Regions from separate parts of the Corynebacterium sp. TAE3-ERU30 genome, predicted to be linked through region 3. Evidence: predicted binding sites of a transcription regulator. Region 3 holds the regulator's gene; each other region holds the start of a gene.
What was found. The regulator LexA, encoded in region 3, represses DNA repair genes until DNA is damaged. The targets are predictions, from matches to a motif close to CGAACANNTGTTCG.

Region 1: KR227_RS04465 (SAV_6107 family HEPN domain-containing protein) is a predicted target of LexA. The motif match lies at 2,615-2,628, and genes of this name have one in related genera.
Region 2: KR227_RS10500 (error-prone DNA polymerase) is a predicted target of LexA. The motif match lies at 4,081-4,094, and genes of this name have one in related genera.

What each region holds. Positions count from the first base shown of each region.
Region 1 covers NZ_JAHUTO010000002.1:329,433-335,307, forward strand. The annotation lists gene rsmH (16S rRNA (cytosine(1402)-N(4))-methyltransferase RsmH) at 1-278, opposite strand, end outside; gene mraZ (division/cell wall cluster transcriptional repressor MraZ) at 470-901, opposite strand; gene KR227_RS04460 (DUF3040 domain-containing protein) at 1,500-1,904, opposite strand; gene KR227_RS04465 (SAV_6107 family HEPN domain-containing protein) at 2,098-2,529, opposite strand; gene KR227_RS04470 (GNAT family N-acetyltransferase) at 2,736-3,245, shown strand; gene KR227_RS04475 (methylenetetrahydrofolate reductase) at 3,242-4,090, opposite strand; gene KR227_RS04480 (polyprenyl synthetase family protein) at 4,390-5,481, shown strand; gene KR227_RS04485 (alpha-(1->6)-mannopyranosyltransferase A) at 5,487-5,875, shown strand, end outside.
Region 2 covers NZ_JAHUTO010000005.1:170,113-175,987, forward strand. The annotation lists partial or broken gene KR227_RS10490 (PH domain-containing protein) at 1-346, opposite strand, end outside; gene KR227_RS10495 (PH domain-containing protein) at 343-858, opposite strand; gene KR227_RS10500 (error-prone DNA polymerase) at 898-4,059, opposite strand; gene KR227_RS10505 (MetQ/NlpA family ABC transporter substrate-binding protein) at 4,209-5,072, shown strand; gene KR227_RS10510 (methionine ABC transporter ATP-binding protein) at 5,148-5,875, shown strand, end outside.
Region 3 covers NZ_JAHUTO010000001.1:312,473-318,347, forward strand. The annotation lists gene hrpA (ATP-dependent RNA helicase HrpA) at 1-283, shown strand, start outside; gene nrdR (transcriptional regulator NrdR) at 323-787, opposite strand; gene KR227_RS01385 (hypothetical protein) at 968-1,105, opposite strand; gene lexA (transcriptional repressor LexA) at 1,738-2,436, shown strand; gene KR227_RS01395 (DeoR/GlpR family DNA-binding transcription regulator) at 3,024-3,803, shown strand; gene KR227_RS01400 (1-phosphofructokinase family hexose kinase) at 3,800-4,771, shown strand; gene ptsP (phosphoenolpyruvate--protein phosphotransferase) at 4,877-5,875, opposite strand, start outside.

The DNA.
Region 1 (5,875 bases), on a different contig from region 3:
TCGAGCCGAGTACTGGCCTCAGCCAGGGAGCGGGCATCGCGATCGACGCCGATAACGAAACAGCTGGGGAAGGTGGACAGCAGGTGCTCGGTGTGTCCACCGGCACCGAGAGTGGCATCGACGATCACGGGATGCTCGGAGGCCTCGATCGCGGGAGCGAGTAGCTCGGTGACGCGATCGCGCAGCACGGGGACATGGCCATGATTGGCTTCGAGCTCCCGCGCTTGGGCGCTGGCTGTATCCACGTCGCGTTCCTGTTGTGTGTGCTGTGCCGTCATGGTGCGCGATCGCACCCCCTCTCGCTATGAGTCGTGCAGGTAAATAGATGTGTGGTCTCACCGGACACGTCGGCGGTGTATATAGAGCTCCGTCCGAGGGAACATTCTGGTATCGGGGAAGTACACCAGAACTTCAACCTCAGCCGGAGGTCTACACACACCGCGTGGGCGTTGTCGACAGCGGGCCTGTGTTAGATAAAGCCGCCCAGAACGTCATCCTCTGCTTCCGCGAAGGAATCCTCGGTTTCGGCCTGGTACGCAGCCCATGCCTCGGCATCCCAGATTTCTAGGAAGTCGACCGAGCCGATCACCACGCACTCTTTCTTCAAGGCCGCATACTCACGATGCGCCGCCGAAAGCGTGATTCGACCGTGCCCGTCAGGGCGTTGCTCGTCCGCACTCGCAGCGAGGTTACGAATGAACGCCCTCGCCTTGGGGTTGGTACGCGACACCGCCGCTGCCTTGCGTGCTCGAGCGGCAAACTCCTCACGGGGATACACGGCCAAGCTGTGATCTTGACCCTTGGTGACCATGAGGCCGCCCGCAAGTTCCTCGCGGAACTTTGCCGGCAGTGTGAGCCGTCCCTTGTCATCGAGCTTCGGGGTATAGGTGCCAAGAAACATGGGTTTATTGGCCTCCTTTACGTGTCAATCACCTCGAAACCCAGTGATGCGGGATACCTCGTTCAACGCGGCACTCAGGTGCGCATCTCGCATGCCTTCGATATCCAATTTCCTGCCCGCCGAGCGGCCACAATGGGCCGGCCAGCTGACCTAGGCCCCACAATACCCCACTTTCCCCCACTTTTAACAGCCTGCGCCGCCCATTTCTTTTTCTTCTCGCTAAATCCACTGTTCATCGCGGTATTTTTCTCTCGAGCGCGGTGGGAGACACGATACGCGATAACCCTCTGGGGCGTCACAGTAGGGCACGAGAGGTGACTGTAGTACTCCTGACCCCCATAATCCCCATGCGCACCACCTCTACCTTTTCGCTTTTCAACCGCACTATCTTCACCTTTTACCCAGCGGGGAGCTCCGCGTGGGACACAGTGGGGGATCGCGGTGGGAGAAAGTGGGAAGCCATGTAGTGCACTAGCCCCGTGGGGGTGTGCCGATACTGCTGGCGCGAGGTGTGGGCATGAAAAAAGCGCGCACCTTAATAGGTGCGCGCTGGATGGGGCCTCAGACCCTTAGCCCCTAGCGATGAACGGTTGGGGCGTTAGTGCTCGCCGAAGCGGCGGCGGAAACGCTCTTCCATCGAGCTTGTGTCTTGTTTCGGTGCGGCCGCGGGGCGGGAGCTACTGACGGTGTGCAGCTTCGGACCGGACTCGGCCGAGCCGCCCTCGCCGCCGTCACGCAACATCCAGAGGCCAGCGCCGAACATAATAAGAAAGCCCACTGCGCCGAGGGCGATGAACCACAGGTTGGTCTGGCTCAGCGCGATGCCACCGATCAGCACAAGAAGGCCGATGACGCCGACGGCAATCCCCCGCAGGCTCAGCGAACCAGAACCACCACCGAAAGCGGATTCCTCTTTAATTGAGGATCCAAACTTGGGATCGTCTGCAAGTAGTGACTGCTCAATCTCACGGAGAAGCTTTTTCTCCTGCTCTGAAAGCGACACTGTTCCTCCCGGGCGGGTGTGTGGCTGGGCTCCTTGTGCAGAGCACCTGCCGCTGATGGGGTCTTCAAAATACAACAACGTTTCACTGCCGCGAATTGTTCCGATCACCATTCACCGGCAGTACTCCCACCCCCGACAGCCCCACACGCCCCGCCATGGATAGCCGCCTCATGGCGACGCTGCGGCCGAGTTTCTAGGCTGCGGTGGAAGTGGGATGCAGCTGCTCATCTACATCGTCTAGGAAGGACTCTACCAGCCGCATCAAGGTACCCACGCGGGCTGGGGAAATGTGCCGATCAAGGCCATTAAGTGCACGCTGCCTCACCCGGGAGAAGGCCTCGAAGAGATCGGCATAGTCGGCACCACGTTGATCTACGAGGCGCAGCTGATCCCAGGCTGAACGCGGCAGCCGTCGCCGCTTCGCCACAGGACTATCTGCCACCCGCGCTCCCGCGAGACGCAGCGCAGCGCGGTAGCCATATTCGAGAGCATCGAGCAATTTATCGTCCAGCAGCGCCTGCTGCGCGGCCTCATAATTGTCCACACCACTGCGGAAAAGCCGGACACTATTCGGAACGCGAGGACGGAGGGAGGAGACGGTGGAGGATACGATCGGGGTGGCCATGGGCTACTCCTTCATTGTTGAGTGCTGTAGTGCGTTGTTTAGCTGTGACACTAGTGAGCACCCAGGACACTCCACCCTCCGTGTTCGAACACGTGTTCTACCGAGAATGTTCGGCTAGAATATGCCACACATCGCAGAGAAGAATGGTGAAATAAGAAGTTATGGCTGTGGAGGAAATACGCGAGCTCACGACCGTCGAGTTTTGTATGCTAACCCCGCATTTGGTGGACATCTACATTCGCGCAATGGGCTATGACCCCACCTTGGCCGATTCCCGCGTTTCCGCGTGGCGGCATAACTCCCGCAACCGCGATTTTCACGCCTTCATCGCCGTCCACGATCGCTCCATCGTCGGCGTGGTGTACGGCTTTCGTAGCAATAGCACCCAATGGTGGTTCAATCAGGTCTATCACGGGGTACGCCAGACCTACGGTGCCCATAGTCCGCAGCTAGGCACCCTCAAGGATTATGTGGAACTCTCCGAGATCCACGTCGATCCCGCCTATCAAGGCCGAGGCATTGGGCGCCGCCTCATTACGGCGTTTATCGACGCCGCCCCCACCCAGATTCTTCTCTCCACTCCAGAAACCGCCGGGGAAAACAACCGCGCTTTCGGCCTCTACCGCTCTTTAGGCTTTCAGGACCTGCTGCGCAATTTTCGTTTCCTCGGCGATTCCCGCCCCTTCGCGGTGCTCTGTCTTCCCACCGCTTCTTAGGCGGCCGGCTGCCACGCCGGGGCCATGCCGAGATTGTGCAGCACCTCTTGCGTGGCGCGGGCGAAGTTCATCGTCATAAAGTGCAGATCCTCCACCCCTTCCGCGATCAAGCGCTCGGCCATCTCGGAGGTCACCTCGATCCCCACGGCCCGGACCTGCTCATCCGTCTCTGCCGCAAGCAAACGCCGTTCCAGCGCCGTCGGCAAGGAGGAGCCGGACAACTCCACCTGACGCCGGGCCGAGCGCAGGCTCGTGATCGGCATCAGGCCGGGAATCACCGGCTTCGCGCCGTGTACGGGATCGGCGGCAGCAAGGCGATCTCGGAGCCGCAGGAAGTGCTCCACATCAAAAAACATTTGGGTGATGGAAAACTCCGCCCCGGCGCGCAGCTTCTCCAGGGTCCAGTGCGTGTCCGCGTCTAGATTCTCGGCGCGATAGTGGCCTTCGGGGAAGCTGGCGACGCCGATAGTGAAGTCGCGGCACTCCTCCACGGATTTGGTTAAACGGATGAGATCGACGGCATAGTTCAGTCCGCCTTCGGTGGGCACCCACTCCCCCAGCGGATTGCCGGGCGGATCACCGCGCAGGGCCAAGAGATTGGTGAGCCCCAGGTGGGCATACTCCCGCAGGATCGACGTGAGTTCCTCGGCGGTGTGTTCCACCAGAGTCAGGTGCACCAAGGTGGTCAGCGGGTGCTGCGAGAGCCGGCGCGCGATGCGGCCGGTGCGCTCGCGGGTGGAGCCGCCGGCGCCATAGGTCACCGAGGCGAAGGCCGCACCCAGATCGTGGAAGGTGCTCGCCGCGTCCCACATGCGCTGCTCGGCTGCGTCATCGCGGGGTGGCATGAATTCCACCGAAAAGGCCACGCAGGCTTCTCGGGGAGCAGTGATGGCGTCGATAACCGAACGGTGCTGCGGCTGTGTTGTGGGCATGGTGCTGCATTAAAGCACATACAAACCGCTTTGTGCGCGAATTGCCCCCAAAAGTGAACCGAGCGGTTCATTCCTACGGAAAATTATGTGCCCCGCACGCACCTCGTGTCTGCTGCACACGCTAGAGTCAACAGTGATACAACCTAGACCCTCCTCGCCGCCGGCTGGGGCCTCGCTGACCCCTACCCCACTATCGATCTGGAGAGACTGTGATGTCGACTCACTCGGAGCTGTTCACCGACCCTATTCAGGCCATTCCGCCAGTGGTACGTGAGCATTTGCTGAGCTACTGCACACAGCGCAATCAGCACTCCCTCGCTATGGACGAGAACGTGCATCTCGGCACTGCGGTGCTGGAAGATTTCGTGCTCAGTGGCGGTAAGCGCATGCGCCCCATCTTCGGCTGGACCGGCTTCATGGGCGCTCGGAGCCCCGAGTGCACCGAGGATATTGAGGCTGTTACGACTGCCTTATCCGCCCTCGAGTTCATCCAAGCCTGCGCTCTTATTCACGATGACATTATCGACTCCTCCGATACTCGGCGCGGCTACCCCACCGTGCACCGCCGGGTAGAGGCCTATCACCGAGAGCAAGGCTTTTCCGGCGATGCCGCCCACTTTGGCGAATCACTGGCTATATTGCTCGGCGATATGGCATTGGTATACGCCGATGACATGGTGATGGATTCCGGCCTATCGGATGCCGCGCTGCGGCGCATACGTGAGCCCTGGCGGGCGATGCGCCATGAGGTCATCGGGGGACAGATCCTCGATATCACCATCGAGTCCAAAGGCGTCGAGGGCGTGGAGGCACCCATGCGCGTCAATCGCTATAAAACGGCCGCCTACACCATCGAACGCCCGCTGCATCTGGGCGCCGCTATCGCCGGCGCAGACGAGAAGACCATCGCCGCCTATCGCTCCTATGGTCGTGACGTGGGGATCGCGTTCCAGCTGCGGGATGATGTGCTCGGGGTCTTCGGCGATCCAGCCGTCACCGGCAAACCGGCCGGCGATGATCTTCGTGAGGGAAAGCGCACCGTATTGGTGGCGCGCACGCTCGCGATTCTCGATGCTCGCGCCCCGCAGCGGGCTGCCCGACTGCGCGAAGGCCTCGGCCACGTGGAAAGCGCCTCCGATATTCAGGAGCTAGCCGAGATTATCGCTGACTCCGGGGCCGTGGACGAGGTGGAAAGCCATATCACCGAGCTGAAGAACCAGGCGCTCGCGACCATCACGGCGGTACCCACCGTGGCGGGTATTCTCGGCGATCTTGCTGAACGCGCAACCGCGCGGAGGATGTAGTGGCGATGGACTGGGCTCGTGCACGCTGGGTCGGTCTCGTCGCCGCAGTGCTGATCATCGCGGGATCCTATGGCGGAGGTGCCATCCGCAACCGCGGCGGAGTATTAGAGGCACTCGGGCTGGACTTTATGAGCTACGGCCATGGCGCCGGGGTGTCCAATACCGTGGTTTGGCTCGGCATTATGGGCACCGTGGCCGCCTGGGTGCTCTTGGGCCGGCAGGTGATGTGGAATCCGCGGCTCTCCGAGAAGGACAAAGTCGCCGAGATCCGCCGCTGTCTCATCGCCTGGGTCGCGCCACTTCTTGTCGCCGCCCCGATTCTCTCGCGAGACGTCTATAGCTATCTCATGCAGGGAGCGATGCTGCGCGATGGCTTCGACCCCTACACCCAGGG
Region 2 (5,875 bases), on a different contig from region 3:
ATACGCCTTTTTCCACCACCACTTCATCGCTGCCGAGGCGATAGCCATTGCGCTTCCACCAGATCCGGGACAGCGCCCACGTCAGCCCGAGCACAAGCACGGTGCCGCCGATACTCACCACGATGGGCAGGAGGGAAAAAGAGTCCCGATCGCGCAGCAAACCAACAATATCGCCGAGGAGCTCCCGCTGGTTGATGCCGATGGCGACGATCAGCGCCAGCAGCGCCCGCCAGAAACGAATCAGCGGGGTCAGAGGGTGAACGCGCTGGAATTCGGCGTTGTCTGCGGTGACCGCAGCCGCGCCGTTGTCTGGTGCGGCGGCGTCGGGGTGCAGTTCTTCTTTCACAGGCCGCTCATCCTCTCCTTCGCCTTCTCACTCAGACGCGCGCGCAACTCGGAGGCCACATCCTCGGGCAGGCCCGGAATGCTGGAGTCGCTGGTGGAGGACGCGGTGTGCAGCTCGATATTCTTCAGCCCCAGAGCACGCTCGATGGGGCCGTTATTGATATCGACGAATTGGATGCGGCCATAGGGCACCACAGTGAGGCTGTAGAACAGGCGGCCGCGGCGCACCAGCAGCTCATCCTCGGTTTCCGCCCAGCCGATGCGCGCCACTTGCACGATGGTGAGCCAGGCGATAAACGCGATGATGCCAGCCAAGGCGATCGCACCAATGATGAGCGCAATCTGCCACCCACCAGAGGCGAAGTACGCACCGATGGCCATGCCGAGTGCCGCAAGGACCAGAGCGGGCATGCGGCCGATAAGCCGCGCCTTCACCAAGGCCGGGGAGACGGGCTGAAACGTCACGCCCATGGCGTCGGCGTCGCGCTGGTTGAGTTCGGTGTGAGAAGCCATAGGCCCACTTTTAGCACAGTGCGCACCGTGCCCCGCTGCTTAGCGAAAGTCGCGGGAACGGAGGTCCAGCATCTCTCCGAGGGCCAGGGGCTCGAACTTATCGGCCTCCACGGTGGCCGCCCCGGTGGCGGTGCGCACAATACCGCGCACGAGCAACGCGGTGGCGGTGCGCGCGAGCCGGCGATAGCGCGCCCACAGCCCCGGCGAGACCACCACATTGATCAAGCCGGTCTCGTCTTCCATGCCAAAAAATACTGCCCCACTGGCGGTCTGGGGACGCTGGCGATGGGTGATAATGCCGGCCACGAGGATGCGGCGGCCGTCCTCCTGTGCCAGCAGCTGCGCCGCGGGTATCACCCCGCGCCGGTCCAGCTCGGCGCGGATGAGCTCCAGCGGCTGGCTGGCTGGGGTGATCCCGGTGCTGGCCACATCGGCCACCATGAGCTCAAAGGTGTTCATTCCCGGCAGCGGCGGCGCGGTGATCGCCGAGAGCCCTGGCAGCATGCCCTGCTGCTCACTGGCCGCCACGCCCGCCACCCATTGGGTTTGGCGGCGGCTGATCCCGAGCGCCGCGAAGGCCCCGGCGCGGCCGAGGCTTTCCACATCCCGGACGTTCAGCTCGGCGGCGCGGGCGATATCAGCCACCGTCGATGCCGGCGTTAGGCCGTGTCGGATCTCCTCGAGCTTCTCGGCCGCCTGCCGCCGCAGCCCTTTCACCGAGCACAGTCCCAGCCGGATTGCCCCGTTGTCCACCCGTGGTTGCACATCCGAGTCCAGCACCGAGACCGGCTCTACCTGCACCCCGTGCCGGCGGGCGTCTTGGATCAGGGATTGGGGCGAATAAAAGCCCATGGGTTGGGCGCGCAGCAGGCCGACGCAGAACTCGGCCGGGTAGTGGTATTTAAACCAGGCCGAAAAATACACCAAGGAGGCGAAGGATTGGGAGTGGGATTCGGGAAAACCATAGGCGGCGAAGGCCATAATTTTCAGCCACAGCCGGTGGGCGGTGTCCTCATCTATATTGTGGGTGCTTTTACAGCCCGCATAGAACTTCGCCCGCAGCGTCTCCATTCTCTCCGGGGAGCGTTTAGAGCCCATGGCGCGTCGTAAAGCATCGGCCTCGACGCCGCTAAAACCGGCGGCGTCCACCGCTATCTGCATGAGCTGTTCCTGAAAGAGCGGCACGCCGAGGGTTTTAGCCAGCGCGTTTTCCAGGCAGGGGTGATCGAACTCCACGGGCTCGAGGCCATTGCGGCGGCGGATATAGGGGTGCACTGAGCCGCCCTGAATCGGGCCCGGGCGTACCAGAGCGACCTCCACCACGAGGTCGAAGAACTCGCGTGGTTTTAGCCGCGGCAGGGTATTGAGCTGGGCGCGGGATTCCACCTGAAAGACCCCCACGGCATCGGCGCGGGCGAGCATGGCATAGACCTCCGGCTCGGCGAGGTCGAGCTCCCATAAATGCACGGTGATGCCGTGCTGCTCTGCCACGAGATCGATCATGTGGTGCAGGGCCTCGAGCATGCCCAGGCCCAAGAGGTCGAATTTCACCAGCCCCGCGGAGGCGCAGTCATCCTTATCCCACTGCACCACGGAGCGATCGTCCATGCGCGCCCATTCCACAGGCACCACATCCGCGATGGGGCGATCACACAGCACCATGCCGCCGGAGTGAATGCCGAGATGCCGAGGCTGGCCTTCCAGACTGGCCGCGAGCTGGCGCACCTGCTCTGGCGGGTCGGCGACGCCGCGCGACCAGGCATCACAGCTGCCCTGCGCAAAACCGAGGGCGCGCCCAGCATCGCGTATCGCCCCCTTATGGCGATAGGTAATCACATTGGCCACCATGGCGGCGTAGTCGCGGCCATAGGTGTTGTAGACGTATTGGATCACCTCCTCGCGGCGGCCCGATTCAATATCAATATCGATATCCGGCGGCCCTTCTCTTTCGGGAGAGAGGAAGCGCTCAAAGAGCAGCCGCGCACTGATCGGCTCCACATTCGTGATGCCGAGGGCAAAGACCACCGCAGAGTTGGCGGCTGAGCCGCGACCTTGGCAGAGAATATTCTCCCGCCGGCAAAAATCCACGATCCCGCACACGATGAGGAAATACCCGGCGAAGCCGAGCTGTTCGATCACCTCCAGCTCATAGTCGATCTGCGCATGGGCGCGGTGGGCGATCTCGGTGGGCCGGGACGCATAGCGCTGGGGAGCCCGCTCCGCGACCAGCTGGCGCAGCTGCGCCATCTCGTTGTCGCCGTGGCTGGGCAGATTCGGGGCCACGAGGGTGAGCTCTAAGGCGCATTCCTCCGCCAGCCGCAGATTCTCTGCCATGAGGTCACTGGCGTGCGGCACCATGGTGGCCAGCGCCTTCTCCCCCAGCAGCCAGCGCCCACCCATGGGATCGAGTTCCGCGGCGTGATCGCCCACGCTGCGGCGGGCGGCGAGGGCGTCCTTCGCGGCGGCGAGTCGCCGCGCGCCCATCGTGGCGGCAGTCGCCACGGCGGAAACGGTCCCCCGCAGCTGGTACTGGGCGCGAAGCCGGTCCAGCTCGGCGTGCGCATCGGCGTCCGTGGGGCGGCGAGAAATCCGGTACTCGAGGCGGATATTCTCCCGCCCGAATGCCGCGATGAGGGCGGGAAGCTGTGGGGCCCAGGTGGCGTCGACAAGCACATACCAGTGACCGCCGGCAGCGGTGCCGAGCGCCGCCAGTGAGGGATAGACCGTGTGGTCTTTTTCCCCTGCGGCCATAGCCGCGGCGGAGATAACGCGGCTGAGGCGGCGATAGCCTTCGACGTCCTTGGCGAGCACACACAAGGTGGCCGGAATCCCCAGCTGTTCGCCGACGCTGAGCTCGGCACCGATGATCGTGTCCAGCTGATACTGCGCTGCGGCCTCGGCGAATTTCACCACGCCATAGAGGCCATCGCGATCGCACAACCCGAGGGCGCGGTAGCCCAATTCCACGGCGCGAGCGACGAGTTCTTCTGGCTCAGATGCGCCGTGTAAAAAGCTATAACTCGAGCGGCAATGCAGGTCCGCGATACGCCCGTGCGACTGTCGAACATGCGCTGCGTTAGGGCTAGACTGAGTGGGTGCCGATTGCAGGCGCCCATCATAGCGGCCAGAGAGCAGCCTTTCCAGTTTTGACCAGCTTAAAGGGCGAGCATTGACCCCCAAGAAGCAGCCATTCCATTCCATGCGCCCCACGCTAGCATGTTTCGCACACCTGTTCTAGCCCCTTATTGCCCCCTCCGTAGACCAAGCTGTACAGATTCAAACGAAGGTGCTAGCGTAGAGCAGCGTCAAATAGACAGCTCTTTCTACTACTTTTTTCTAAGGATGTTCCCATGAAGCGATTTACCCGCACCACCGCCGCCCTGGCCACCGTGGCCCTGTCCGCCACCGCGCTTGTAGCCTGCGGCAGCGATGATTCCTCCACCATCAAGCTCGGCTCTACTGATTCCACCCTGAAGCAGTTCGCCGCCTGGGAGGACGCAGCCAACGAGAACGACATCGACCTCGAGGTTGTGAACTTCAGCGATTTCAATACCCCGAATAAGGCGCTGGCCGAGGGCGAGATCGACGCCAATAGCTTCCAGCACCTGAAGTTCCTCGCCGAGCACAATGTGGGCTCCGGCGATGACCTCCTGCCGATCGGCTCCACCTATATCGTGCCGCTGGCACTGTACTGGAAGGACCACGATTCCCTCGACGGCATCGAGGGCCAGGAAATCGTGATCCCGAACGATCCCTCCAACCAGGGCCGCGCTATCAACGTGCTGGTGCAGGCGGATCTGATCACCCTGAAGAATGACGTGGATAACCCCACCCCGGCCGACATCGATAAGGATAAGTCCAAGGTTGAGGTGCAGCCGGTGGATGCCGCGCAGACCCCCACCGGTTGGGGCGAGGGCAAGCCGGCCATCATCAACAACTCCTTCCTGGATCGCGCCGGCATCGACCCGAAGTCCTCCATCTTCGCCGATGACCCCAACTCTGAGCTCGCCGAGCCCTATATCAACGTGGTGGTTGTGCGCGCCGAGGACAAGGACAATGAGCAGCTGAAAAAGCTCGCCGAGATCTGGCACACCCAGGCTGTGGTGGATGCCGATCAAGAGGACACCGCCGGCACCTCCGTCGCCGTGGATCGCCCCGCCGATGAGCTGCAGGAGATCCTGCACCGTCTCGAGGACGAGATCCGCAAGGGCTAATCCCCACACCACGGCCCCCTTTTTTCTAGGGGGCCTTTGTTTCCATTCACCTACGTTTTAAGGAACTTTTCGCTCGTGGCACAACAACCACACGCGGCCGCCGCCGGCTCCATCCCGTCCGGTACTACTGGCACCGCTATTGAATTCCGCAACGTGTCTAAGACCTTCTCCACGAAGCGCGGCACGGTGACCGCCCTGGATAACGTCAATCTCACCGTCGCCCCCGGGGAGATCCTCGGCGTGATCGGCTACTCCGGTGCGGGCAAGTCCACCTTGGTGCGCCAGATCAATGGCCTCGATGTGCCGAGCTCCGGCGAGATTCTGCTGGACGGCACCAATATCGTGGGCATGCCGGAGAAGAAGGTGCGCCAGCTGCGCCGCCACATCGGCATGATCTTCCAGCAGTTCAACCTGTTTTCCGCGCGCACCGCAGCCGGCAATATCGCCTACCCCCTCGAGCTGGCCGGCATCTCCAAGGCCGAGCGCACCAAGCGCGTCCAGGAGATGCTGGACTTCGTGGGCCTCTCCGATAAGGGCGGCTCCTATCCCGAGCAGCTGTCCGGCGGACAGAAGCAGCGCGTGGGCATCGCCCGCGCCCTGGCCACCAACCCCTCCTTGTTGCTGGCCGATGAGGCCACCTCGGCTCTCGACCCCGAGACCACCCAGGATGTGCTGGCCCTGCTGCGCAAGGTGAACAAGGAGTTCGGCATCACCATCGTGGTGATCACCCACGAAATGGATGTGGTGCGTTCGATCGCCGACAAGGTGGTGGTGATGGAAAACGGCCGCGTGGTGGAGCAGGG
Region 3 (5,875 bases):
CCGGCATCTCCCCCGCTATCTGGCGGCGATGCGGATTCGGCTCGATGATATGGAACGCGACCCCGACCGCGATTTCGACTTGCTCGATGAGGTTGAGGCCGTGGAAGACACCCTAGAGAACAAGCTCAACTCGCTACCGGATACGCGGGCCCGCACCCGCGAGGTCAAAGATATTCGGTGGATGATTCAAGAGTTTCGGGTCTCGCTTTTTGCCCAGCGGCTCGGCACCTCTGGCCCGGTTTCGGCCAAGCGCATCGACAAAGCGATTGCCCGCCTGCGCTGATAGTGCGCTGGGCGGGCTACTGTCCGTGGTGAGGGCGAGCTAGAAGGAGTCGGATTTCTTCGCGACGCGACGCATCTTGCGAATTTCTGCCTCGAAGTCATCGGCACTGCTAAAGGAGCGATAGACGGAGGCGAAGCGCAGATAGGCGACCTCATCGAGTTCGCGCAAAGGCTCGAGAATGGCCAAGCCAATGTCATTGGCATTGACTTGTGAGCTGCCGTGGCTGCGCACGGTCTCCTCCACCTCTTGGGCCAGCCGCTTGAGTGCATCATCAGAGACGTCTCGGCCCTGGCAAGCGCGGCGCACACCGGTGATCACCTTCTCGCGGCTAAAGGGCTCGGAGACGCCATTGCGCTTGAGTACCAACAGCATGGCCTTTTCGATGGTGGTGAAACGGCCGCCGCATTCGGAGCATTCACGGCGGCGGCGGATGGCCGATCCGGCATCAATCACGCGGGAGTCGATCACGCGCGAGCTCTGATTCTGGCAAAAGGGACAGTGCATGGTGGCGAATCCTCAATAATCCAATCCGATCAGGTGCCGGCATACACCGCCGACACAGCGGCTCTGAGAACCTCACCTCAACACCGCTATCTGACACGCCAGTCTAGCGAAGCGCGACCCGGCCCCGAGAGCAGCTACCGAGATGGGCACACCGCCCCGGCCTCACTCGCGCCTGCTGTACTAGTGCACACTCGCCGTCTGGGTAACGAGATTCGGCGGGGTGTACGGAGCCTGGCCGTCTTGGGTGCTCATCGCGGCGTGGAAACCACCAGCCAAGAGCACACCCACACAGGTGGACACGAGCGCTTGCTTCAGCACGGCACGCCACGGGGCACCGTGGGAGGAATGAGCTACACCTGCGGAGCAGCCATTCGAACGATCACACGCATCCCCGGCGAGCCGAGAAAACGACGCATCATACACCCCGTGGCCAGCACCACCCGCCCCAGGCGATCGCCGTGGTGTTCTATCTGAATGAGAAAGCGTTCGAACACCACACGCCGAACGGGAGAGCTCTCGGCGTTGCACACCGCTCCAGGTGGCGGCCGGAGACACCACCGCCGGAGAGGACTGCGGGTAGGAAGAGCCCACGCCACGGGCGCTACGAGGTGCAGATACGGGGTTAAGGGAGAGAGTCATGAGAAGTCCTTTCACTGAGCGAGTACATCACTAGGGGCCACTGTAGGAAGAGCGTCGGACGTTCGAAACAATCCTTCACTCACATGTTCGACTATAGACAGTGTGTTCGATAGCGCGCAAGTGCAATCGAACACCGCAGTCATGCTTGCTCTGCTGGGCGAACAGCCGTATGATTTGAAGAGAAAAATGTTCGATTGGGCGTGTTCGAACGCCACGCCCCTTTCGGGCCGTAGCGCACAGTGGGTCATATCGGCCCTTGTCGTGCTCCGCACCTGCTCGCTCATCGCCAGACAACTTTCGAAGGACTCCTCATGGCCCGCACCCCCTCCGAACCTGACTACAGCGCCCTCTCCGAGCGGCAGCGGCGCATTCTCGAAGTGATTCGGGATGCCGTTGTTCTCCGCGGCTATCCGCCGAGCATTCGCGAAATTGGCGATGCCGCCGGACTGCAGTCCACCTCCTCCGTGGCCTATCAACTCAAGGAGCTGGAGAAGAAAGGCTTTTTGCGGCGCGATCCCAATAAACCGCGCGCCGTCGATGTTCGCCATCTACCGGAATCGGCAAAGCGCCCCGGCCCGAAGTCCAAGCGCAGCCAGAAGCCCTCCCCGGCCGATGAGGTTCCGGAAAGCACGTCGAGCACCACCTATATTCCGGTTGTGGGATCCATCGCCGCAGGGTCGCCGATTCTTGCCGAGCAGAACGTCGAAAGCTACTACCCCCTACCGCAGGACATCGTCGGCGATGGTGAGCTCTTTATGCTCCAGGTCGTTGGCGAGTCTATGAAAGACGCCGGCATCCTCAACGGCGACTGGGTGGTTGTCCGCTCCCAGCCCGTAGCCGAGATCGGCGAGTTTGTGGCAGCCATGATCGATGGCGAAGCAACGGTCAAAGAGTTCCATAAGGATCGCAGCGGCGTCTGGCTGGTCCCGCACAATATGGAGTTCGACTGGATCAAGGGCGATGAGGCAGAGATCCTCGGCAAAGTCGTATCTGTGATGCGCAAGCTCTAAGTGGCTCAATCCCCACAGAACGGGCAGCATATGGCCACCTCAGCGCCGATAAACGGGGCACAATCCATGCCTCGCTAGCGCCTGAGACCACATACTCACACCCCACGAACAGAGAATTACCCTCATTCGTGGGGCTTTTACTGTGCACCAGGCGCCGCTGTTGCCAAAGTAACAACATCGGACATCACACTCTGCGGCTGCACGCTAGACGCCGGTGTCACCGCAGCTCATCACAGCAGCACATCCCTCTGTGCCCGCAGCGATGGCGCACCCTACGGGGGCGGAGGACGGACACAATGCGGAGCAATGCCACACCCATGTGTGGAATTTGGCCCGATTCTTTCTAGGTTCCCGCCCGATCGTGCGAAAATGGATCTACATAATTCGATAACAAACCCACATAGTGCAGGCCGCGAACTTTTATTTTCACACACGCAGCCTCGCCCGATGCCCCGACTGTGTGCCACAGCGTCGCCGTTGGTGCCCCGCACAGTGGGTGATTATCTGTATATGGTCTGCCCCAGCTGTTGGCGCGAGCGCGGCTGTATGCGGACGCGTTTGTTCTAACTGAGGAGAAGTGGACACCGATGTACGCCGAAGAACGCCGGAGACAAATTGCCTCCCTGACATCGATCGAAGGCCGCGTGAATGTCACGGAGTTGGCCACCAAGTTTGGTGTCACCGCTGAGACCATTCGCCGCGATCTCGCCGTCCTTGACTCCGAGGGCACCGTGCACCGAGTACATGGCGGCGCGGTGGCGAGCCAAAGCTTCCAGACCGCCGAGTTCAGCGTGGATGCCCGTTCCCGCTCTGCCTCCGGCGCCAAATCCGCCATCGCGCGTGCCGCCATGGAGTTTCTCCCCGATCGCTCGGGCGGCATGTTCCTCGACGCCGGTACCTCTATTTCCGCCCTGTGCGAGCTCATTTCCGAGCACCCCAATGCCCGCGCCTGGTCGATCGTGACGAACTGCCTCGCGCATGCGATGCACTTGGCCAGCAATGGTTTGGATGAGGTGCAGCTTCTCGGCGGCTCCGTTCGCGCCATTACCCAGGCAGTCGTCGGCGATACCGCACTACGCACCCTCGCGCTGATGCGTGCCGACGTAGCCTTCATCGGCACCAATGCCTTAACGCTCGATCACGGCCTCTCCACGGCGGACTCCCAGGAGGCCGCGGTGAAACGCGCCATGATCACCAATGCCCGCAAGGTCGTTGTGCTCTGCGACTCCACCAAACTGGGCAGTGATTATTTGGTGAGCTTCGCCTCGATCACTGATATTGATGTGCTCATTACCGATGCGGGCGCACCGCAGACCTTCGTGGATAATCTGCGCGAACGCGGCGTTCATGTGGTGTGCGCCCAATGATTCTCTGCGTCACCCCCACCCCCGTGCTCCAGCGCGCGGCACGGATCTCCTCCCCCATTGCTCCCGGCGAGGTCAACCACTTCAACGATGTGGGCATCACCGCCGGCGGTACCGGCACCAACGTTGCCTATGCCCTGTATTTGGCAGGCCAGTCCGCCCTAGCTCTCTTCCCAGCCCCACAGATCAGCCACTATATGCGCCTGATCACTGAGATGGGTCTGGCCCATGACTACATCGAGGTGCCTGGCCCGATTCCCATGCACTCTGCCGTGATCGAATCGGATCTCACCACCACCGAGTTCCGGGATCCGCCGATGCCGCTCGATAGCCACCAGCTGGCCATGCTGCGGGATAAGACGGTCGCCGCAGCCGAGCATCACCAATCGGTGCTGCTTACCGGCCCGCTGCCTATTGTGGCCACCCACGGCTGGTATTCGGATGTGCTGCGTAGCCTGTGCCTCTACCACCCCAACAAGAAGGTCTCGATCGCCTCGACGGGGCCGGCACTGCAGGCCGTGCTGCGCCAAGTGGGCACGATTGCCCCGCATTCCGTGATGTGTCACCTCGAAGACATCGCCACCTGGGCGCGCAGCGACGTCGAGGAGCTGCGCTCCCACATCCTGGCGGAGCCGGAGTCCAGCGCTTCAGAGCTGGCTCGCACCTGCCAACCATTGCTCGACGCCGGCATCCACACCCTCCTCATTGGTATTGACCGCCGCCACAGCCTGCTGCTCACGGAATCTATGAGCGCGCTCGGGCGCTACACCGGCACGCCGGGATATATGTCTATCCCGTGGCGCGATAGCCTCGTCGCCGGTTTCCAGCTCGGGGTGTGCGAGGATGCGCCCTGCGCCGAGCAGCTACGGCTCGCTGTGGCCTTCGGCGCCGCCGAGGGCGATAGTCTGCACTCGTTCATGCCCACCAAGGACGGCGCCCGCTGCGACCAGGTGGAGATCATCCCGCTCTAGGGCTGCGCCCCTACGCTCGAGATACCCCATACACACCAACACCGCGCCGGCGACTACGAGAGATATCAGGTAGTCGCCGGCGCGGTGCGTCAAGGCCGCGAAGGCTTAGAGGCCGAGCAGTTCGCGCACTGCGCCCTTGGCCTCGGTGGCACCGGCGGAGTCCAGTGCCACGGCAGCGGCGTGCTGGCACTCCTCGAGAGTGACATGCGCCAGCTGGGCGCCAACGCCGGCAATGGCGGTGGCGGCGGCAGAGAGCGAATTAACGCCAAGGCCGGTGAGCACACACGCCAGTGCCGGGTCGGCAGCGGCCTCGCCGCACACGCCCACGGCCGTGTTCGTTTCCCTACCCTGCTCGCAGGTGCGCTCGATCAGGCGCAGCACGGCGGGCTGCCACGGATCGGTGAGATACGCCAGCTGCGGCGACATGCGATCGGCGGCCATGGTGTACTGCGTGAGGTCATTGGTGCCGATGGAGACGAAGTCCAGATGCGGCATGAGCTTATCCGCCATCAAGGCAGCGGCCGGAACCTCGATCATGGCGCCGGGAATAAGGTTGCGCTCGCGGCACAAGCCGGCGAACCACTTGGCCTCGCGGGCGGTGGCCACCATCGGTGCCATCACCCAAGTGGGAGCGGCTTCATCGCGGCCCAAGCTCTCGCTGGCCAGGGCGATGGCGTCGAGCTGGCGCGTGAGCAGGTCCTCATTTGCGCGGGCGATGCGGAGACCACGCACACCAAGCGCGGGGTTTTCTTCCTCTGCCATATTGGCGAAGGCCACCGGCTTATCCGAGCCGGCGTCGAGGGAGCGCACCACAACCTTGTTGGAGGGGAACACCGACAGCACCTTCTTATACACCTCTGCCTGCTCCTCAACGGAGGGCTCGGAGGTGGCGGACAAGAAGCACATCTCGGTGCGGAAGAGGCCAATGCCCTCGGCCGGGGTTTGGGCGGCGACGCGGGCGGCGTTGCCATCTTGGACATTGGCCAAGAGCTGCACGCGGTGGCCATCCATAGTCTGGGCGGGGCCACGCCAGCGGGCGACGCGCTCGGCCATCTCCCGGGACTTGCGTACCTCGGCGGCGGCAAACTCCGGATCGGCGTGGGT